One region of the Pseudomonas sp. NPDC089422 genome, then DNA from elsewhere that is predicted to be linked to it. Evidence: predicted binding sites of a transcription regulator. Region 1 holds the regulator's gene; each other region holds the start of a gene.

Region 1 (7,485 bases):
TCGCTGACACGCGAAGTGATTACCGATGAGCGGTCGATGGGGCTCTTTCTGCTGACCTCGGGCAAGATGGCCATCTGGGCGGTACAGCCGATTCTCATGCTGCTGTTCGTGATTGCATTCGTGTCGCCCATCGTGCTCGGCGGGTTCATCTTTTCCGGCAGCCTGTTGCAGCCAAAGTTCAGCCGGATGAACCCATTGTCGGGCATCAAGCGCATGTTTTCGCTGAACTCGCTGACTGAGCTGCTCAAGGCGATGGCCAAGTTCTTCGTGATCCTGATCGTTGCGCTGGTGGTGCTGGGCAATGATCGCCAGGCGCTGCTGGCAATCGCCAACGAGCCCCTGGAGCAGGCGATCATCCACAGTGTCCAGGTGGTTGGCTGGAGTGCCTTGTGGATGGCCGCCGGCCTGTTGCTGATTGCTGCGGCCGACGTACCGTACCAGCTGTGGCAGACCCACAAGAAGCTGAAGATGACCAAGCAGGAGATCAAGGACGAATACAAGGACAGCGAAGGCAAGCCCGAGGTCAAGCAGCGTATCCGCCAGCTGCAGCGCGAGGTGTCGCAGCGGCGCATGATGGCCGCAGTGCCCGAGGCTGACGTGATCATCACCAACCCGACGCACTATGCCGTGGCCCTGCAGTACGACCCGGAGAAGGGTGGGGTGGCGCCGTTGCTGGTGGCCAAGGGCACTGACTTCATCGCCTTGAAGATTCGCGAGATCGGCGTCGAGCACAAGGTGCAGATCCTCGAATCGCCGGCCCTGGCGCGGGCGATCTACTACTCCACCGAGGTTGAAGGGGAAATCCCGGCGGGGCTGTACCTGGCGGTGGCCCAGGTGCTGGCCTATGTGTTCCAGATCCGCCAGTACCGTGCCGGCAAGGGCAAGCGGCCCGAGCCGTTGAAGGAAGACCTGCCGATTCCGCCGGACCTGCGGCGTGATGATTGAAAAGGGTCCGCCTTGATGCATGCTGCGCCTGTGAGACCGAGCGCCGCCCGCGCGGCGCATCGCAGGCAAGCCTGCTCCTACATCTATTTCGGGCCAATAACGCCTGCGCCATCGCGCGCGAGCGCCTTCTTTGCTCTCCTCGATATCGAGCCATGCGCCAAGGGGACGCGCGCCATTACCTCAGGATTAATTGGCCCGAAACAGATGTAGGAGCAGGCTTGCCTGCGATGCGCCGCGCGGGCGGCGCTCGATCTCTCAGGCGCCAACTACCTAAAGGCGAGCAAAGTTGGAAGGCTTCTTGCAAAGCCACGCCCAAGCGCCCCTTGGGCGTCAAAGTTTTGCATCAAGAGGACTCGCGGTGGATCGCACTCAGTTAATCAGCAACGCCCGCAACAACCTGGCCGGGCTCGGCCGGGGCAACCTGGGCGTGCCGTTGCTGCTGCTGGTGATGTTGGCAATGATGATGTTGCCGATACCGCCGTTCCTGCTCGACGTTTTCTTCACCTTCAACATCGCCCTGTCGATCGTGGTCCTGCTGGTCTGTGTGTACGCCCTGCGCCCGCTGGACTTCGCCGCGTTCCCGACCATCCTGCTGGTGGCGACCTTGCTGCGCCTGGCGCTGAACGTGGCCTCCACGCGGGTGGTCATGCTCCATGGCCAGGAGGGCCACGGCGCTGCCGGTAAAGTGATCCAGGCCTTCGGTGAGGTGGTGATCGGCGGCAATTACGTCGTGGGTGCGGTGGTGTTCGCCATCCTCATGATCATCAACTTCGTGGTGGTGACCAAAGGTGCCGGGCGTATTTCCGAGGTGAGCGCGCGCTTCACCCTCGACGCGATGCCCGGCAAGCAGATGGCGATCGACGCCGACCTCAACGCCGGCCTGATCGACCAGGCCCAGGCCAAGACGCGCCGCGCCGAGGTGGCCCAGGAGGCCGAGTTCTACGGTTCGATGGACGGTGCCAGCAAGTTCGTCCGCGGTGACGCCATCGCCGGCCTGCTGATCCTCTTCATCAACCTGATCGGCGGCATGCTGATCGGTATGCTGCAACACAACATGTCGTTCAGCGATGCGGGCAAGGTCTACGCCTTGCTGACCATCGGTGACGGTTTGGTGGCGCAATTGCCATCACTGCTGCTGTCTACCGCTGCCGCGATCATGGTCACCCGGGCCTCGGGCTCCGAGGACATGGGCAAGCTGATCAACCGCCAGATGTTCGACTCGCCCAAGGCGCTGGGTGTGTCCGCGGGACTGATGATCATCATGGGCCTGGTGCCGGGCATGCCGCACATTGCCTTCCTCAGCCTCGGCCTGCTGGCCGGTGGTGGTGCCTACCTGGTGTGGAAGAAGCAGCAGAAGGCCAAGGTCGAAGCGCAGAAGGAGGCGCAGCGCCAGCAGGACCTGCTGCCGTCGCCGCAGCGCGCGCTGGAAACCAAGGAGCTGGGCTGGGACGACGTGACGCCGATCGACATGATCGGCCTGGAAGTCGGCTACCGCCTGATTCCGCTGGTCGACCGCAACCAGGGTGGCCAGCTGCTGGCGCGGATCAAGGGGGTGCGCAAGAAGCTTTCCCAGGACCTGGGCTTCCTCATGCCGACCGTGCACATCCGCGACAACCTCGACCTGCAGCCCAGCGCCTATCGCCTGACGCTGATGGGCGTGATTCTCGCCGAAGCCGAGATCTACCCGGACCGCGAGCTGGCGATCAACCCGGGGCAGGTGTTCGGCACCCTCAACGGTATCGCCGCGCGCGACCCGGCATTCGGCCTCGAGGCGGTGTGGATCGACATCGGCCAGCGCGCCCAGGCGCAGTCGCTGGGGTATACCGTGGTCGACGCCAGTACCGTGGTTGCCACCCACCTCAACCAGATCCTGCAGAAGCACTGCCACGAGCTGATCGGTCACGAAGAGGTCCAGCAGCTGTTGCAGGTATTGTCCAAGGCTTCGCCTAAACTTGCAGAAGAGCTGGTGCCTGGTGTCATTTCCTTGTCGGGGCTGCTCAAGGTCCTGCAGGCGTTGTTGTCAGAGCAAGTGCCGGTGCGTGACATCCGCAGTATTGCCGAGGCCATCGCCAACAATGCCAACAAGAGTCAAGATACCGCCGCGCTGGTGGCGGCAGTGCGCGTCGGATTGTGTCGTGCCATCGTCCAAAGCATTGTCGGCGTTGAGTCCGAGCTGCCTGTGATCACCCTTGAGCCAAGGTTGGAACAGATCTTGCTCAATAGTTTGCAAAGGGCCGGGCAAGGTCAGGAAGACGGTGTTCTTCTTGAGCCGAGCATGGCCGAAAAGCTGCAGCGTTCGCTGATCGACGCCTGCCAGCGCCAGGAAATGCAAGGCCAACCGGCCATTCTTCTGGTAGCTGGCCCGATCCGTGCCATGTTGTCGCGCTTCGGCCGCCTGGCTGTACCGAATTTGCATGTTCTGGCGTATCAGGAAATACCGGATAACAAGCAAGTCACCATCGTTGCCACAGTGGGCCCCAACGGCTGAGGTAGTGGGTTATGCAAGTCAAGCGTTTTTTCGCCGCCGATATGCGTCAGGCCATGAAGCTGGTTCGTGATGAGCTGGGCTCCGATGCCGCCATCATCGGCAACCGCCGCATCGCCGGTGGTGTCGAGCTGACCGCCGCGCTGGACTACAAGCTGTCCGCGCTGGCCCCGCGCGTGCCCAACGTCGAGCTGGAAGAAGAGCTGCGCAAGACCCAGTCGCGCATCGCCACTGCCCAGGCCGAGCTGGACAACCGCGCCGAGGCCAGCGAAGGCAACCGCCAATTGTTCGCCGGCCAGTCGCTGACCGCCGCCGAGCCATTGATCGAAGCGCATGTCGATGCCCCGGCAGCGGCTGCCGCGCCTGCTCCGGCCCCGGTCGACCCGCGCCTGTTCGACGCCATGCGCTCGGAGCTGTCGGGCCTGCGTGAGCTGCTCGAAGTGCAGCTCGGCTCGTTGGCCTGGAACCAGCTGCAGGGCAGCAAACCGGCCCAGGCCAACCTCTGGCGTCGCCTGCAGCGCATTGGCCTGTCCGGCCCGATCGCCCGCGAACTGCTCGACCTCACCAATGGCATCGAAGAGCCGCGCCAGGCCTGGCGCATGCTGCTGGCGCACCTGGCACGGATGATCGAAGTGCCGCAGGTCGAACCGATCGAAGAGGGCGGCGTGATCGCCATGGTCGGCCCGGCCGGCATGGGCAAGACCACCACCCTGGCCAAGCTGGCAGCGCGTTACGTGCTCAAGTACGGCCCGCAGAACCTGGCCCTGGTGAGCATGGACAGTTTCCGCATCGGTGCCCAGGAGCAGCTCAAGACCCTGGGGCGCATCCTCAACGTACCGGTGACCTACGTCGATCCGGGCCAGTCGTTGGCCGCCGCGCTGGAGCCGCTGCTGCGCAAGCGCGTGGTGCTGATCGATACCGCCGGCCTGCAAGCCAGCGACCCGGCCCTGCGCATGCAGCTGGAAACCCTGGCCGGCCGTGGCATTGCCGCGAAGAACTACCTGGTGCTGGCCACCACCAGCCAGAAGCAGGTGCTGACCGCTGCCTACCACAGCTACAAGCGCTGCGGCCTGGCCGGATGCATCCTGACCAAACTCGATGAAACGGCGAGCCTCGGCGACGTGCTGAGCCTGGCCATCAGTCATGAACTGCCCGTGGCCTACCTCACCGACGGCCCGCGCATTCCTGACGACCTGCACCTGCCGCGCCCGCACCAGCTGGTGACCCGCGCGGTGAACGTGCAGCTGCAGGACGAGCCCAGCGAAGAGGCGATGGCCGACATGTTCGCTGATCTCTACCACAACCCGCGGCGCGCAGGTTGAGGATGAAGCGTATGCAAAGTACCTACATTCCGGGGTTGGCAGTGCTACCCCGCGTGTGGCTTGGGTCCAAGCGAGACAAGGTAAACAACGAACATGGGTAGCATGCATCCCGTACAGGTGATCGCCGTCACCGGTGGCAAAGGTGGCGTCGGCAAGACTAACGTTTCAGTGAACCTGTCCCTGGCGCTGGCCGAACTCGGCCGCCGGGTGATGTTGCTGGACGCCGACCTTGGCCTGGCCAATGTCGACGTATTGCTTGGCCTCACCCCGAAACGCACCCTGGCCGATGTCATCGAGGGGCGCTGCGAGCTGCGTGATGTGCTGTTGCAGGGGCCTGGCGGTGTGCGCATCGTGCCGGCCGCCTCCGGCACCCAGAGCATGGTGCACCTGGCCCCGGCCCAGCATGCCGGGCTGATACAGGCCTTCAGCGAGATCGGCGACAACCTCGACGTGCTGGTGATCGACACCGCTGCGGGTATCGGTGACTCGGTAGTCAGCTTCGTGCGCGCGGCGCAGGAAGTGCTGCTGGTGGTGTGCGACGAGCCAACCTCGATCACCGACGCCTACGCGCTGATCAAACTGCTCAATCGCGACTACGGCATGAACCGTTTCCGTGTGCTGGCCAACATGGCGCAGAGCCCGCAGGAAGGGCGCAACCTGTTCGCCAAGTTGACCAAGGTCACCGACCGCTTCCTTGACGTCGCCCTGCAATACGTCGGCGCCGTGCCGTATGACGAGAGCGTGCGCAAGGCGGTGCAGAAACAGCGCGCGGTGTACGAGGCTTTCCCTCGCTCCAAGTGTGCCCTGGCCTTCAAGGCCATCGCGCAGAAGGTCGACAGCTGGCCGCTGCCGGCCAACCCGCGCGGCCACCTTGAGTTCTTTGTCGAGCGCCTGGTGCAACCCACCAGCGCAGGACCTGTGCTATGAACGCGAGCGGCTTCAAGATGTACAGCAAGGCGTCGAAAGACGCCCAGTTCGAGCTGGTGGAACGCTACGCGCCGCTGGTCAAGCGCATCGCCTACCACTTGCTGGCACGCCTGCCGGCCAACGTCCAGGTCGAGGACCTGATCCAGGCCGGCATGATCGGCCTGCTGGAAGTGGCCAACAAGTACGACGCCAGCAAGGGCGCCAGCTTCGAAACCTACGCCGGCATCCGCATCCGCGGGGCGATGCTCGACGAGGTCCGCAAGGGCGATTGGGCACCGCGTTCGGTGCACCGCAATACGCGCATGGTCAGTGACGCGATGCGCGCCGTGGAAGCAAGAACGGGCCGCGACGCTAAAGATCATGAAGTTGCTGCCGAACTCCAATTGAGTCTCGATGATTACTACGGGATCCTGAACGATACCTTGGGCAGCCGCCTGTTCAGTTTCGACGACCTGTTGCAGGACGGCGAGCACGAAGGGTTGCACGAGGACGGCGCCAGTGGCCAGGTCGAGCCGTCGCGCGATCTGGAGGACGAGCGCTTCCAGGCTGCCCTGACCGATGCGATCGCCAACCTTCCGGAGCGTGAGCGCCTGGTGCTGGCGCTGTACTACGACGAAGAGCTGAACCTCAAGGAAATCGGTGAGGTGCTGGGGGTCAGCGAATCGCGTGTCAGCCAGTTGCACAGCCAGTGTGCCGCGCGCCTGCGCAGCCGCCTGGGGGAATGGCGGGCGCGTTGAGCCAAGGGTCGTTGCAGTCGTTTTCTACGTTGTACCGAATTGAATGAATACGCGTGCTCGGGGCCGAGCGCGTTTGAGACTGCTTGGAGGTCTACTTGAACAAAGATATGAAAATCCTCATCGTTGACGACTTTTCGACGATGCGGCGGATCATCAAGAACCTGTTGCGTGACCTGGGCTACACCAACACCGATGAAGCCGATGACGGCACCACCGCGCTGCCGATGCTCGAAAGCGGCCATTACGACTTCCTGGTGACTGACTGGAACATGCCTGGCATGACCGGTATCGACCTGCTGCGCAAGGTCCGTGCCCACGATCGCCTGAAGACCATGCCGGTGCTGATGGTGACCGCCGAAGCCAAGCGCGACCAGATCATCGAAGCGGCCCAGGCCGGCGTCAATGGTTACGTGGTCAAGCCGTTCACCGCCCAGGTGCTCAAAGAAAAGATCGAGAAGATCTTCGAACGCGTCAACGGCTGAGTCACGTCAGGGGGCGCCATGGAATCAACACAGACGTCTTTGGGGGAGTTCGAGTCGACCCTGAAGAAACATGCTCAGGAGCTGGTCGAGAGCCTGGAACGGGGCCGTTTCGGCGACGCGGTGCAGCTGATTCATCAGCTCAACCAGACCCGCGACCGTGGCCTGTACCAGGAAGTCGGCAAGCTCACCCGTGAACTGCACAGCGCGATCGTCAGCTTTCAGATCGACCCGCGCATGCCGCAGGCCGAGGAAGTCTCGCAGATCACCGACGCCACCGAGCGCCTGTCCTACGTGGTCAAGCTCACCGAGGGCGCTGCCAACCGCACCATGGACCTGGTGGAGGAGAGCACGCCGGTGCTCAACGAGCTGGCAGCCGAGGCGCAAGGCCTGAGCGTCGACTGGCAGCGCTTCATGCGCCGCGAAGTCGCAGCGCCGGAGTTCCGCGACCTGGTCAAGCGCGTCGACAGTTTCCTGACGCTCAGCGCCGAGGGTAACCGCAAGGTCGCCGGCCACCTCAACGACATTCTGCTGGCCCAGGACTATCAGGACCTGACCGGCCAGGTGATCAAGCGCGTGACGGCGCTGGT
Region 2 (7,485 bases), on a different contig from region 1:
ACGGTGTTGTTGTTGCTGCGCTGGGTAACTTCAGCGGTCGCCGTGGCAGTGCCGAAGACGAAGCTGTTGTCGATGTCGGCATTGTTGGACGAAGTGTTGGCGATGGCCGCAGCGTTATCCTGCTGGTTGCCGTTACCGGCGGCCACGTTGACACCCACGTTGCCGCTTGCGCCAGCACCAGAGCTGCTCATTTCGGCTTCGTTGATGGTGCCTTGGTTGCGAATGGTGTTGCCGGTGCTTCTCTGGGAGTCAGTGGCAGTGGCAGTGGCGTTGGTGTAGACCGCTTTGTCCATTTGCCGGTGGTGGTTGTTGTGGTGGTCGTGATCACGACGATTGTTCTGATCCGCTTGTGCAGCAACAGCCATGACCGCAGCAATTGCGAAAACCAGAGGCTTGATTGCCATCGAGGGTTTCATGGTGTTTCTCCGTCTTTAGGTTAAGTGTTGTTCTACCTGTACCTACCTAACAGGGTCAGTTCGCGACCCTTACGCTCAGGGTGTTTGCCGTCTGGTTGCCCACCCCGGCGCTCTGATTCAGCTGGATGACCCCGCGGCTACCGGTGAATGCCTGGTCACCGGTGGTGACATGGCGATAGCCGGGTGAGGTATCAGATGGATCGGAGCTGTTGATCAGCGCCACGTTCTGTTGCAGCAGGACGCTGTCATCGATGCTTTGCGGTTGTGTACTGATGCTGATGCGCAGGGCGTTGGCCTGCTGGGTCGCAGCGCCCGCACTCTGGTTGACGCCCAGTGCGCCGCTGCCATGGCTGAAGGCATTGCCCTGGATACTGGCGCTGGCGCCCATGTTGGGGTCGACGATGGACAGCTGGCGTTGGCGGATCTGCGTGGTCGCGGCAGCCTCGTGGCCGGTGGCGATCGCCCGGGCGTTGGCTTGCTGTTGGCCATCGCCTGCGGCCTGGTTGACGCTGAAGTTGCCTTGGTACTGCGCGCCGGAACTGTCGATGTTGGCGTCGTTGATCACGGGAACCGGGGAGGGTGATTGCGCCAGCGCCGTAGCACTGCTCAACAGGGCCAGGATAAACAGCGTCTGCCTCATCTCATTTGCCTCCCGTGAGGATCTGCAGTGGGGCAAGGCCGCGCTGGACGCTCGAGTTGACCATGTTGGAAATGCCGTTGCCCGAACCGGTGCCACGGCCGGCTGCCTGGTTCGACAGCTGCGTCTGGTTGCCAATCTGGCCGCCGAGGTTGTCGGTCTGCTGGGTTATCAGCGAGGAAATCCCCGTGCCGCTGGTAATGCTGGCGAAGTCGCCATCGCTCAATTCGTTGGTCTGCTTGAGGACTTGCGCGGAGGGGTTGGCATTGGCGGTGGTAGGGTAGGGGTCGGGCGCAAGTGGCGCACGAATGGCCATGCGTGGCTGCACATCGCGGGTGATCACGATGATGCCGTTGTCGGCTTGTGCGGGCAGCGCCGTACCTAGTACACAACCGACCAGCAACAGGCGAAGAACGCCTTTATCCAGTTTCCCCATGACGGCTACTCCTTCTGCGAGCGCTGGTCTTGTTCAGCGTTGCGAAGGAGGAGAGCGAAAGCCGTGCCGTTTTTGGATATTTATTGAAAATCAGCAGGTTGAGCGCATTGCCTGAAGTAACTGTCAATTTGCTGTATCAGGGCTGAGACAGATTTTCAGTGAATTGGCGTTTGGCCCAGCATTTGCGTTACTCGAAGGGCTTTTTTCACGAATGTTTCACCACCTTGACACTGCCTCCACAAATGGCTGGGAGCCCACAGAAACGGGGGCTTGGCCCCAGCCAGGTGTGTCATGGGGTTAACACTCGGTAGGGCAGAGCGGGGGTTTTCCCTGCAACAGGCGCTGAACCGCGAGCAGGGCCGTCGCACTGCGTTGTGGCCAGTCTCCCTCGATGATCTGCAGCGGTCGCCCATGGTGCTCCAGCCAGCGGCGGCTGTCATCGAAGAACACCTGGCGGTCGGCAAGCTCCGGTTGGCTGCGCTGACCATCGGCGACCCACCCCACCCCTTGCGGGCTGAGCAGCAGGTGCAGGTCGTAGCGGCGGGCAAGCAACGCCTGTTCCAGCCAGGGCGGGCAAGCGTCGAACAGGGCATGGCTCCACAGCATGTTGCTGAGCAGGTGGGTATCGAGGATCAGCAGTTCAGGTGCCTGCTCACGGGCCTGGTCTTCCCAGGCCAATTGGCCGCGGGCGATGGTGGGAATATCGGCATAGCAGGTGTCGCGACATTCCTGGTCGATGAAGTGGCGTACGTACTCGCCCACCACGATGCCGCCGAAATGCGCCTGGATTTCACCGCTGAGCCAGCTTTTGCCGCTGGATTCGGGGCCGCACAGCACCAGGACTTTCAAGCGTGCACCAAGGCCGGGTCACGGCGCCATTCCAGCCAGCCGCGTACCGCGATCAGCGTCAGTACGGCAAAGAACCCGGCCGTGAAGTACAGCTGCTGGTGCAGGTACTGGCCGACATAGACCACATCCACCACGATCCATAGCGGCCAGCACTGCACGCGCTTCTGCGCCATCCACAGTTGCGCGACCAGGCTGAAGCCGGTCAACGTGGCATCCAGCCAGGGCAGGGCGGCATCGGTCCAGCCGGCCATTGCCGCACCGAGTGCCACGCTCAGCAGCAGCCCTGCGAGCAACCCGCCAACCAGTGCCCGGGCTGGCAGGCGCGAGACCTGGCGAGCGTCCTCGACCCGCTCCGGGCGCTTCCACTGCCACCAGCCGTATAGCTGCAGCACGGCGTAGGCCAGCTGCAGCAGCATGCCCGAGTACAGCTTCACTTCGTAGAACAGCCAGCCATAGATGAGCACCATGACCAGGCCGATCGGCCAGCACCAGGCGTTCTGCTTGACGGTGAGCCACACGGCGGTGACGCCGAGCACGGCGGCGATGAGTTCGAGGCCGGACATCGGCGATCCTTGGTTGGCAAAGGGCGGCGATTGTAGCTTGCGCAGGGCGAGAGGTGTAGCGCGCAACCAGACCGGCCCGCTCACGGGCCGGTGATCATGGCCGGTTCAGACCCGGAACTGGCGCAACAGTTGTTCAAGCTCCTCGCTCAACTGCCCCAGGGCCGCACCGGCATCACTGGACTGGCGCGCGGCATCGGCGGCCTGCTGCGACAAGCCGGCGGTGTCCAGCACATTGCGGTTGATCTCCTCGACCACATGCGACTGCTGCAAGGTGGCACTGGCGATCGAGGCGTTGAGGGCGGTGAGGTTGTGCAGCGCCTGGCTGATGGCATCGAGGCTGGAACCGGCCTCGCGGGCTTGCTGCACGGTCTGGCGCGAAGCCTCGCTGCTGGTGTCGATGGCCTTGACCGCCGCATCGGACTGGCCTTGCAGGTGCTCGATCATGGTGTGGATCTCGGCCGTCGACTGCGCGGTACGTTGCGCCAGCAGGCGCACCTCGTCGGCGACCACGGCGAAGCCGCGGCCCTGTTCGCCGGCGCGAGCGGCTTCGATGGCAGCGTTGAGGGCGAGCAGGTTGGTCTGCTCGGCGATGGCGCGGATCACCTCCAGCACGCCGCCGATCCTGGTGCTGTGCCCGGCCAGATCACGGATGACCTGCACGGCCTGTTCGATGGTTTCCGAGAGGCGGTCGATCTGCTGCAGGCTGCCGTGAATGGCCTGCTGGCCGTGCACCACCTGCTGCTGCGCGGCGCGCATCTCACCGGCGGCCTGTTCGGCTGTCTTGGCCACATCCTGCACGGCATAGGTGACCTCGTTGACCGCCGTTGCCACCTGGTCCATCTGCTGCGACTGCCGGGCGCTGTGCTGCTCGGCGGCGCCAGCATTGTCGCCAACGTGCCCGGCCGACTGCGCCAGGGCGTGGGCGGCGCCCTGCAACTGGCCGACCACCCCTTGCAGTTTGCCGTTGAACTGGTTGAAGTGCTGGCCCAGGTGGGTGATCTCGTCCCGGCCGTGGGTGTCCAGGCGGCGGGTCAGGTCGCTTTCGCCGCTGGCAATGTTGCCCATGGCCTGCACCGCTTCCTGCAAGGGGCGGGCAATGCTGCGGGCGATGAGCCTGACCACCAGGGCCATCAGCAAGGCGATGCACAGGCCGACCAGCGAGGCATCGCGCAACTGGCGGGCGAATTCGGCCTGCACATCATCGACGTAGACGCCGGAGCCGATGATCCAGCCCCAGGGTTGGAACAGCTGGATATAGGAAGTCTTGGCCACCGGTTCGCTGGCACCCGGCTTGGGCCAGCGGTAGTCGACCGGGCCGGCGCCCTGGCTGCGGGCGAGGGCGACCATCTCGTTGAACACGGCGAAGCCGTCCGGGTCGCGAATGGCGGAGAGGTCCTGGCCATCGAGCTTGGGGTTGGCCGGATGCATGATCATCTTCGGCCCGAGGTCGTTGATCCAGAAATAGTCGTTCTGGTCGTAGCGCAGCGCCCGCACCACTTGTAGCGCCTGCTGCTGGGCCGCCTCGCGGCTGAGCGTGCCGGCGGCTTCCAGGCCCTGGTAGTAGGCCAGCACACCCGCGGCGGTCTGCACCACGTGGCGGGTCTTCTCCGCCTTGGCCTGGTACAGGTCGCCATGGATCTGGCGCAGCATCAGCAGGCCAAGCACCACCAGCATGCCCACCGCAACCACCAGAATCAGCCACAGACGACGGCTGATCGACATCGACCGCAATGCCTTCATCGAATCCACTCCTGCCTTGTTCTTTTTATTCAGGTGCATCGAAACATGCTTTGCAGGCGGCAGGCACTCGACTAATGGCTAAGTGCTAGTTATCGGTTACTCTGCCGCAGGCCGCACGAGCCTTTGCCTTGCCGCTTTGATAGGATCTCGGCCGCGCAAGATGAAACCTTTAGCCGGGGTGAACGTTTCCCCTGGCGCAGGTCCCAGCAGTCGCTGTAAAAAAGGCCGCGCCGCGTGCGGCAATCACAAGCAAACCAAGAACAAGGAGCCTGCAAGCAGCAGTGCTTCATCGGGGGAATAATGGATTTTTGGACCGCCTTCCAGGCAATCATCTTAGGTGTGGTCGAGGGGCTCACTGAGTTCCTGCCGATTTCCAGTACCGGCCACCAGATCATCGTCGCCGACCTGATCGGGTTCGGTGGCGAACGGGCCATGGCGTTCAACATCATCATCCAGCTGGCGGCTATCCTGGCAGTCGTGTGGGAGTTTCGCGGCAAGATCCTCGAAGTGGTGTTCGGCCTGGCCAGCCAGCCGAAGGCCCGGCGTTTCACCGGTAACCTGCTGCTGGCGTTCATGCCGGCGGTGGTGCTGGGCGTGCTGTTCGCCGACCTGATCCACGAATACCTGTTCAACCCGATCACCGTGGCGACGGCGCTGGTAATCGGTGGCGTGATCATGCTCTGGGCTGAACGTCGCCAACACACCGTGGCGGTGGACCATGTCGACGACATGCGCTGGACCCATGCCCTGAAGATCGGCTTCGTACAGTGCCTGGCGATGATCCCGGGGACCTCGCGCTCCGGTTCCACCATCATCGGCGGCCTGCTGTTCGGCCTGTCGCGCAAGGCGGCCACCGAGTTCTCGTTCTTCCTGGCGATGCCGACCATGGTCGGAGCGGCGGTCTATTCGGGCTACAAGTACCGCCACCTGTTCGAGCCGAGCGACCTGCCGGTGTTCGCCCTCGGCTTCGTGACCTCGTTCATCTTCGCCATGATTGCCGTGCGGGCGTTGCTGAAGTTCATCGCCAACCACAGCTATGCGGCCTTTGCCTGGTACCGCATTGTGTTTGGTCTGCTGATCCTGGCGACCTGGCAGTTCGGCTGGGTCGACTGGTCGACGGCGCACAGCTGACATGGCACGGGCACAGCACACGGCGCCACGCGGCGCTCAACGCACAGCGGGCGTGCGCAATGCGCGCCTGAAGCTGTTGCTGCTGGGGGGGCTGTGCCTGTTGCCGTTGCTTGGCGCGGCACAGATGGGCTGGAACGGGCAGACCTGGGTGCCACTGGCGTTGTACCCGCTGGTCAGCCTGGTCAGCCTGCTGCTGTACTGGCAGGACAAGCGCCAGGCCCAGGGCGACACCTGGCGCACGCCTGAAAAGGTCCTGCATGCCAGCGAGTTGCTGGGGGGTTGGCCCGGCGCGCTGGTTGCCCAGCAGCTGTTCCGGCACAAGACCCGCAAACTGTCCTACCAGTTGGTGTTCTGGGGCATCGTGCTGCTGCACCAGGTGTTCTGGCTCGACTATCTGTTCCTGGGCAGCCGTTTCCTGCCGTTCAACTGATCAGCTAAGCAGGCCTGCCTGCAGCCGTTTTGGCAGCCGTCGCACCACCAGCTGGTGCGAGCGCTGCAGCAGGTCGCACAGTTCATCCCGGCCCATGGGGTAGGGTGGCGCCATGCTGATCCACTTCGCCCGTGCCAGATAAGGCGCCGGCCGCACGCCAGGCCGGTCGCAATAGCCCAGAAACAGTTCATCGGCCACCTTGAACGACAACCCCGCCCCGGCCAGGTCGAGCACCGCGAACATCTTGTTGCCGGCCACGGAAAACACCCGGATGCCGCCCCATTTGTAGTCTTCCCGCGCGCCCGGCAGGCTCAGGCAGAACGCGGCCACCTGATCCTCGGTGATTTTTTGCTTAGACATAACGCTCCCCACACGCTTCGAACGATGCCGCCAGGTGGTCTATCCAGGCCCGCACGGCTGGCAACAAGCCACGCCGATGAGGGTAGACCGCCTGCAGGTAGCCGCCTGGCAATGACCAGTCTGGCAGCAGCCTCACCAGTTCGCCGCGTTCCAGCTCCTCTTCGCAGAACATGCTGGGCAGGGCGGTAAAGCCCAGCCCGGCGCGCACGGCGGCGTTGCGCACGACGAAATCGTCAATGGCCAAGCGTGGCTCCAGGGCGATCTCCTGCTGACGGCCATTGGGCCCGAGCAAGCGGAAGTGCACCAGCCGGTCGGCTTCGGCGGCGCCCAGCACCGGCAGCGTGGCCAGCTCGGCGGGCTCGCGGATATGGTCGGCAAAGCCGGGGGCGGCCACCAGCTGCATCTGCGCCTGGCGCAGCCGGCGGGTCACCAGTGCCGGGTCTTCGTCGCCCAGGTCGCGTACGCGCAGGGCGACGTCGATGCCTTCGGAAATCAGGTCGACACGGCGGTTGAGCAGGACCATGTCCAGCTGCACCTGGGGGTACTGTTCGAGGAAGCGGCTGATCACCTCCGGCAGAAACGCATGGGCCAGGGCTACCGGGCACGACACGCGCAGGCGCCCGCGCGGCTCGCTGCTCATGCTCGCGACCACCTCGTCGGCGGCCTCGGCCTCCAGCAGCATGGCCTGGCAATGGTGCAGGTAGCGCTCGCCGACGGCAGTGAGCTTGAGCTGGCGCGTCGTGCGCTGCAGCAGGCGGGTGCCGAGGCGTTCTTCCAGTTCGGCAATACGCCGCGACAGGCGCGACTTGGGAATGCCCAACTGGCGCCCGGCCGCAGCAAAACCGCCGGCTTCGACCACCTGGGCAAAATAGAAAAGGTCATTGAGGTCTTGCATGGGGCTGTCTCACTGTTCTACCTGTGGG
Region 3 (7,485 bases), on a different contig from region 1:
AGCCTGCTCCTACATATGTTTCGGGCCAATTATTCCAGAGACAATGGCGCGCGGCCCCTTGTCTGTACGACGCGATGGCATGCCATACGCCAAGGGTCCGCGCGCGAATGGCACAGGCCTGACTGGCCCGAGACAGATGTAGGAGCAGGCTTGCCTGCGATGCGCCGCGCGGGCGGCGCTCGATCTCAACGCACACACACCACTCAAGGCATGCACCTGGCAACCTCAACGCGGTTTCAAATCAAGCCTACGCAGGTGGCAAGTCACTTCCTCACGGTCGTGATACAGCTGCTTGCAAGCAATTGACACCTTGACCTTGCGCGCCTTGAACGTCGCCTCCATACGGTCCAGCAACCGACGCACCTCGGCATAGCGCTGCTTCATCGGCAACTTCAGGTTGACCACCGCTTCACGGCACAAGCCCTCACCCAGCCAGGTCTCGATCAGCGAGGTGGTCCGCGCCGGTTTCTCGACGATGTCACAGACCATCCAGTCCACCGGCTGCTTCGGCTGCCAGGTGAAACCGTCCGCCATCAGGTGTTCTACCAGTCCCGTCTCCATCAGGCTCTCGGCCATCGGCCCATTGTCGATGGCCGTGACCAGCATGCCACGGCGTACCAGCTGGTAGGTCCAGCCGCCTGGCGAAGCGCCCAGGTCGACACCCTTCATGTCGTCGCCAAGGCGCTGCTCCCACTGCTCACGCGGGATGAACTGGTGCCAGGCCTCCTCCAGCTTGAGGGTCGAACGGCTAGGCGCCTCACGCGGGAACTTCAAGCGCGGGATACCCATCGGCCACAGCGCGCTGTTGTTCGCCTCGGCCACACCAACGAATACCCGGCGGCCGCTGATGAACGTCAGCAGCAGGCGCGGCAGGCTGGTGTTGTCGACCAGGCGGCCAGCCTTTTCCAGGGCCTTGCGCAGCGGCACTTCGAACTTGCGGCAGAAGGTCGACAGCTCCTTGCCTTCGTTGCTGTCCAGCACTTCCAGCCACAGGCTGCCGAACACCGGGTATTCGGCCAGATGCGCCAGCAGCACGCTGATGCGGTCGGTTTCCGGCAGCTCGATATACGTGCCTCGCGCCCACTGGCGCGGGAAGATCAATTGCGCGAAGCGCAGCTGGGCCATCAGCCGTGCGGCGCCTTCGGCCTCGGCACAGACGAACTCGGCACAAGCGCTCTGCGGCTTGCCCTTGGCATAACCGGCCACACCCAGCTGGGCGGCATGTTCGCTGATCTCGGCGCAGACCTCACCCTCGAAACCGGGCCGGCAATGCATGAACAGGGTATTCATCTCTCACTCCACTACGGCTGGCGCACCACGGGCGCCGGCAGGGCGGCGATGATAAAGGAAGATCGGAACCTGCGACATGCCCCGCCGGTCCAGAAAAGAGTCAGGGGCACCAAACAGAGCTAACCTGACCATTCAGCCAGGTCCGTGCCGTGCGGGCCGAAACAGCGCGGTGGCACCGGCCACGACCCGCCGTGCCGGGCCCCGCCGCACAAGGAGTTGGCAATGCCCTCGCTCGATAGCCTGAACACCCTCAAGACCCTCCAGGTGGCTGACCGCACCTATCACTATTACAGCCTTGCCGAAGCCGGCCAGCAGCTTGGCGACCTGCAGCGCCTGCCCATGTCGCTCAAGGTGCTGCTGGAAAACCTGCTGCGCTGGGAAGACGGCGAGACCGTCACCACCGATGACCTGCGCGCCCTCGCCGGCTGGCTGCAGGAACGCCGCTCCGACCGCGAAATCCAGTATCGCCCGGCGCGGGTGCTGATGCAGGACTTCACCGGCGTACCGGCGGTGGTCGACCTGGCCGCCATGCGCGCCGCCATGGCCAAGGCCGGCGGCGACCCGCATCGGATCAACCCGCTGTCGCCGGTGGACCTGGTCATCGACCACTCGGTAATGGTCGACCGCTACGCCACGCCACAGGCCTTCACCCAGAACGTCGACATCGAAATGCAGCGCAATGGCGAGCGCTATGCCTTCCTGCGCTGGGGCCAGAGTGCATTTGACAACTTCCGCGTGGTACCACCGGGCACCGGCATCTGCCACCAGGTCAACCTGGAATACCTAGGGCGCACGGTATGGACCCGCGAGGCCGATGGCCGCACCTATGCCTTCCCCGACACCCTGGTCGGCACCGACTCGCACACCACCATGATCAACGGCCTAGGCGTGCTTGGCTGGGGCGTGGGCGGCATCGAAGCAGAAGCGGCCATGCTCGGCCAGCCGGTGTCGATGCTGATCCCCGAAGTGATCGGCTTCAAGCTCACCGGCAAGCTGCGCGAAGGCATCACCGCCACCGACCTGGTGCTGACCGTGACGCAAATGCTGCGCAAGAAAGGTGTCGTGGGCAAATTTGTCGAGTTCTACGGCGACGGCCTGGCCGACCTGCCGTTGGCCGACCGCGCGACCATCGCCAACATGGCACCCGAGTACGGCGCCACCTGCGGGTTCTTCCCGGCCGACGAGGTCACCCTCGACTACCTGCGCCTGTCCGGCCGCCCAAGCGAAACGGTGCAACTGGTCGAACAGTATTGCAAGGCCCAGGGCCTGTGGCGCCTGCCTGGCCAGGAGCCGCTGTTCAGCGACACGCTGGCCCTGGACATGCAGGACGTCGAGGCCAGCCTGGCCGGGCCCAAGCGGCCACAGGACCGAGTCGCCCTGGGCCAGGTCCGCCAGGCCTTCGACCACTTCATCGAACTGCAGCCCAAGCCGCTGGCCAAGGAGGTCGGCCGCCTGGAGAGTGAAGGCGGTGGCGGCGTGGCGGTCGGCAACGCCGATCAGGCCGGCGAAATCGACTACAGCCATGACGGGCAGACCTACACCCTGCGCGACGGCGCCGTGGTGATCGCGGCGATTACCTCGTGCACCAACACCTCCAACCCCAGCGTGATGATGGCGGCCGGCCTGGTCGCGAAGAAGGCCCTGGAAAAAGGCCTGCAGCGCAAACCCTGGGTCAAGAGTTCGCTGGCCCCCGGCTCCAAGGTGGTGACCGATTACTACAAGGCCGCAGGACTTACCCCTTACCTCGACCAACTTGGCTTCGACCTGGTCGGCTATGGCTGCACCACCTGCATCGGCAACTCCGGGCCACTGGACGATGCCATCGAAAAAGCCATCGGCAGTGCCGACCTCACGGTCGCCTCGGTCCTCTCGGGCAACCGCAACTTCGAAGGCCGCGTGCACCCGCTGGTCAAGACCAACTGGCTGGCCTCGCCACCGCTGGTGGTGGCCTACGCGCTGGCCGGCAGCGTGCGTGTCGACCTGACCCAGGATGCACTGGGTACCGGCAAGGACGGCCAGCCGGTATACCTGCGCGACATCTGGCCAAGCCAGCAGGAAATCGCCGACGCCGTGGCCAAGGTCGACACGGCCATGTTCCATAAGGAATACGCCGAAGTCTTCGCCGGCGATGCGCAATGGCAGGCCATCGAGGTACCGCAGGCGGCGACCTATGTGTGGCAGGACGACTCCACCTACATCCAGCACCCACCGTTCTTCGATGACATCGGCGGGCCGCTGCCCGAGATCAAGGACATTCAGGGTGCACGCATCCTTGCCTTGCTGGGCGACTCGGTGACCACCGACCACATCTCCCCGGCCGGCAACATCAAGGCCGACAGCCCGGCCGGGCGCTACCTGCGCAGCAAGGGCGTGGAGCCACGGGATTTCAACTCTTACGGCTCGCGGCGCGGCAACCACGAGGTGATGATGCGTGGCACCTTCGCCAATATCCGCATCCGCAACGAGATGCTGGCGGGCGAGGAAGGTGGCAACACGGTGCATGTGCCCAGCGGCGAGAAGCTGTCGATCTATGACGCCGCCATGCGTTACCAGGCCGAAGGCACACCGCTGGTGGTGATCGCCGGCCAGGAATATGGCACCGGCTCGAGCCGCGACTGGGCGGCCAAAGGCACCAACCTGCTGGGGGTCAAGGCAGTGCTGGCGGAGAGTTTCGAGCGCATTCACCGCTCCAACCTGGTGGGCATGGGCGTGCTGCCACTGCAGTTCAGGGCCGGGCAGGATCGCAAGCAACTGGGGCTGACCGGCAAGGAGCAGATCGACCTGCTGGGCCTCAGTGGCGCGCAGATCAGACCCGGCATGAGCCTGCCGCTGCGGATCACCCGCGAAGATGGGCAACAGCAGCAGATCGAAGTGCTCTGCCGGATCGATACCCTTAACGAGGTGGAATACTTCAAGTCAGGAGGGATTCTGCACTATGTGCTGCGGCAGATGATTCGCAACTGACCTCCTGAACCGTTTAGTGCCCTGTTGCCTCCAGCGCCGCGCCTGCGGCGCTGGAGGCGCATGCCCACAAGAAAAGTCTGCCATTTGCCAGTAGCACTTTGATGGCCGGTCGGTCATCATTGGCCCGAACTGTCAGCTATCGGTCATGAACTCGGGCAAACAAGCCACCTTCTCAGCGCTGGACGGCGATTGCCTTTAACGCAATCGCGATGATGGCCAATTGCCTCAGATCAAGTAATTTAAATATCCATTCAACAAAACCAGTGGCTTGCCGATACCTGTCGAAAGCCTTACGGACTATTCAGCTCATGCGCAACAACCAGCCGATTACCCAGAGGGAACGGACTTTCCCTGCCCAACAACGGTTGATCTCCACCACCAACGCCAAGGGTGTGATCACCTACTGCAACGATGCGTTTGTCGAGATCAGCGGTTTCACCCGCGAAGAGCTGATTGGCGCACCCCACAACCTGGTGCGCCACCCCGATGTGCCGACTGCGGTGTTCGCCCACATGTGGCAAACCCTCAAGCAAGGCTTGCCGTGGATGGGCATCGTCAAGAACCGTTGCAAATCCGGCGACCACTACTGGGTCAACGCCTACGTCACACCGATTTTCGAGAACAACCAGGTCGTCGGTTTCGAGTCGGTGCGCGTAAAACCGACCGCCGAGCAGATCCGCCGTGCCGAGGCCCTGTACCAGCGCATCAACGATGGCAAGACTGCCATCCCGCGCCGTGATCGCTGGCTGCCGGTGCTGCAGGACTGGCTGCCGTTCATCCTGATCAGCCAGGTCGGCTTCCTGATTGGCAACTGGCTCGGCCACTCGTGGGGCTTCGCACTGGCCGCCGGCCTGTCGGTACCGCTCGGCCTGCTCGGCCTGAGCTGGCAGCAACGCGGCCTGAAACGCCTGCTGCGCCTGGCCGAACAAACCACCTCCGACCCGCTGATCGCGCAGATGTACACCGACAGCCGTGGTGTACAGGCACGCCTGGAGATGGCCATGCTGAGCCAGGATGCGCGCATGAAGACTTGCCTGACCCGCCTGCAGGACAGCGCCGAGCACCTCAGCGACCAGGCCCGCCAGTCCGATGCCTTGGCGCACAAGAGCTCCTCGGGCCTGGAGCGGCAACGCGTGGAAACCGAGCAGGTTGCCGCCGCCGTCAACCAGATGGCCGCCACCACACAGGAAGTGGCCAACCACGTGCAACGCACCGCTGACGCCACCCAGGAAGCCAACCGCCTGACCAGCCAAGGCCGGCAGATCGCCGGGGAAACCCGTGAGGCCATCGAGCGCCTGTCGACCGCCGTGGGCGAAACCGGCCAGACCGTGACCCAACTGGCCAAGGACAGTGACGAGATCGGTGGCGTGGTCGATGTGATCAAGGGCATCGCCGACCAGACCAACCTGCTGGCGCTCAACGCCGCCATCGAAGCGGCCCGTGCTGGCGAGATGGGCCGTGGTTTCGCCGTGGTCGCCGATGAAGTACGCCAGCTGGCCCAGCGCACCGCCGAATCGACCGGGCAGATCCACGGCCTGATCGCCAAGCTGCAACAGACGGCCAACAACGCCGTGCTGACCATGGAAACCGGCCACCGCCAGGCCCAGGAAGGCGTCGACCGTGTCATGCAGGCCGATCAGGCACTGGTCGGGATCAGCGAAGCAGTGGCCAATATCACTGACATGGCGACCCAGATTGCCGCCGCCACCGAAGAGCAGACTGCAGTGGCCGACGAGATCAGCCGCAACATCAGCACCATCGCCCAGCTGGCCGACCAGACAGCCGAGCAGGCGCAACACTCGGCGCTGCTCAGCGAAGAGTTGACCAGCACTGCCGGCAGTCAGTATTCGCTGGTGGAGCGGTTCAACCGCTAAAGGCCACTGCCTGCGCGGTTACTGTAGGAGCGGCCTTGCCGGGCCGCGCCTACACAGATCGCGCACAGGCGCCTCACCAGTCTAGTGTCAGCCGGCTCTCGAAGTAGCGCTCTTCGCCGGTCAACGGATCGGCAAATCGCAAGCTCTGCGCCAGCAGCTTCAAAGGCCGCTGATAGTCGTCCTGTTCCTTGAGCAACTCGGGATAGAACGGGTCATTGCAGATCCCCGCCCCCAACGCCGCCATGTGCACACGCAACTGATGCGTCTTGCCCGTTATCGGCGACAGCCCGTAGCGCCACAACTCGCCATGCTTCTCCAGCACTTCGGCAAAGGTCTCGCTGTTGGCCTCCCCTGCCACTTCATGCATGCGGAAGAACGGCTCGCCATGCACCAGGCGACTCTTGTGCACCAGGGGGAACGCATGCTGCGGCAAGGCACCCGCGATGGCCTGATAGCGCTTGTCGATCCGCCGCTCCGGGAACAACCGCTGATACGCGCTGCGCGTCTGCGGATTGGCGGAGAACAGCACCAGCCCGGCAGTGTGCCGGTCGATGCGATGCAACGGCACCAGGTGCGGGTTGTCCAGGCGCCGGATCAGACGGCGCAACAGGGTATGCTCGACGTACTCACCGGTTGGCGTCACCGGCAGGAAATGCGGCTTGTCGGCCACCACCACGTGCTCATCCACGTGCAGGATGGTTTCCTGCACCGGAATCGGTCGCTCGTTAGGCACCTCGCGAAAATAGTGAAGGCGCATGCCGCGACGGTAAGGCAAGTCGGCAGCAATTGCCCTGCCCTCGGCATCGAGCACCCGGCCGCGGGCGAAGCGGTCAAGCCACTGCGCGCGCTCGATGGCCTTGAAATGGTCGCACAGGCAATCGAGTACCGTCGCCCAGTTGCCGGGTGGCAGGCAGACCGTGCTGGCTTGCTGGTGGGCGGGGTCGAAAGGCGTGGTCATGGCAGGGCTCGAGCAATCAAAGCCGAACATTATCCCCCAAGCCCGGCGCCTCAACCAGCCTCGACCATCCCCTCGCTATGCGCCTTCAACCAGCGCAATACCTGCACGGGCTCCCAGCGCCCGGGATCGTAGAGCGCATAGACCAGGCCCTGGTAACCCACGACATCCAGCCCCCGGTGGTAACCGGCACGCTGGAACAAGGCCTCGATCTCGGCAAAACACGTGTTGAAATGCACCTTGCCGAACGGCGTGCGGTCATCGGTGACCAGGCCTTCGAGGCGCAATTCCAGTACAGCGTCGCACACCCGCTCTACCGGCATGCGGTTGACGCTGTACTTGAGTTGCTCGACGTTGAGCATGGGCCCACCCCTATACTGTATTTATATACAGCATACGAAG

What was found. Region 1 encodes FliA, which starts transcription of late flagellar genes. Its sites were predicted from a motif close to CTAAAGTTTNNNNNNNNNNNGCCGNTAA; they were not measured.
Region 2: the regulator FliA is predicted to act here: its motif matches at 4,786-4,813, upstream of ACIPZ8_RS26435 (methyl-accepting chemotaxis protein).
Region 3: the regulator FliA is predicted to act here: its motif matches at 4,426-4,453, upstream of ACIPZ8_RS00160 (methyl-accepting chemotaxis protein).

What each region holds. Positions count from the first base shown of each region.
Region 1 covers NZ_JBIVHW010000005.1:257,908-265,392, reverse strand. Annotated here, with positions in the region: gene flhB (flagellar biosynthesis protein FlhB) at 1-945, shown strand, start outside; gene flhA (flagellar biosynthesis protein FlhA) at 1,304-3,433, shown strand; gene flhF (flagellar biosynthesis protein FlhF) at 3,445-4,752, shown strand; gene fleN (flagellar synthesis regulator FleN) at 4,846-5,679, shown strand; gene fliA (RNA polymerase sigma factor FliA) at 5,676-6,416, shown strand; gene ACIPZ8_RS11860 (chemotaxis response regulator CheY) at 6,524-6,898, shown strand; gene ACIPZ8_RS11855 (protein phosphatase CheZ) at 6,917-7,485, shown strand, end outside.
Region 2 covers NZ_JBIVHW010000019.1:58,276-65,760, reverse strand. Annotated here, with positions in the region: gene ACIPZ8_RS26460 (heme utilization protein) at 1-416, opposite strand, end outside; gene ACIPZ8_RS26455 (adhesin) at 472-1,056, opposite strand; gene ACIPZ8_RS26450 (hypothetical protein) at 1,058-1,489, opposite strand; gene ACIPZ8_RS26445 (AAA family ATPase) at 1,787-2,338, opposite strand; gene pnuC (nicotinamide riboside transporter PnuC) at 2,335-2,901, opposite strand; gene ACIPZ8_RS26435 (methyl-accepting chemotaxis protein) at 3,007-4,641, opposite strand; gene ACIPZ8_RS26430 (undecaprenyl-diphosphate phosphatase) at 4,942-5,772, shown strand; gene ACIPZ8_RS26425 (DUF1294 domain-containing protein) at 5,774-6,202, shown strand; gene ACIPZ8_RS26420 (MmcQ/YjbR family DNA-binding protein) at 6,203-6,562, opposite strand; gene ACIPZ8_RS26415 (LysR substrate-binding domain-containing protein) at 6,555-7,457, opposite strand.
Region 3 covers NZ_JBIVHW010000001.1:29,829-37,313, reverse strand. Annotated here, with positions in the region: gene rlmM (23S rRNA (cytidine(2498)-2'-O)-methyltransferase RlmM) at 226-1,290, opposite strand; gene acnA (aconitate hydratase AcnA) at 1,513-4,254, shown strand; gene ACIPZ8_RS00160 (methyl-accepting chemotaxis protein) at 4,563-6,128, shown strand; gene ACIPZ8_RS00155 (pseudouridine synthase) at 6,202-7,086, opposite strand; gene ACIPZ8_RS00150 (transcriptional regulator) at 7,137-7,445, opposite strand.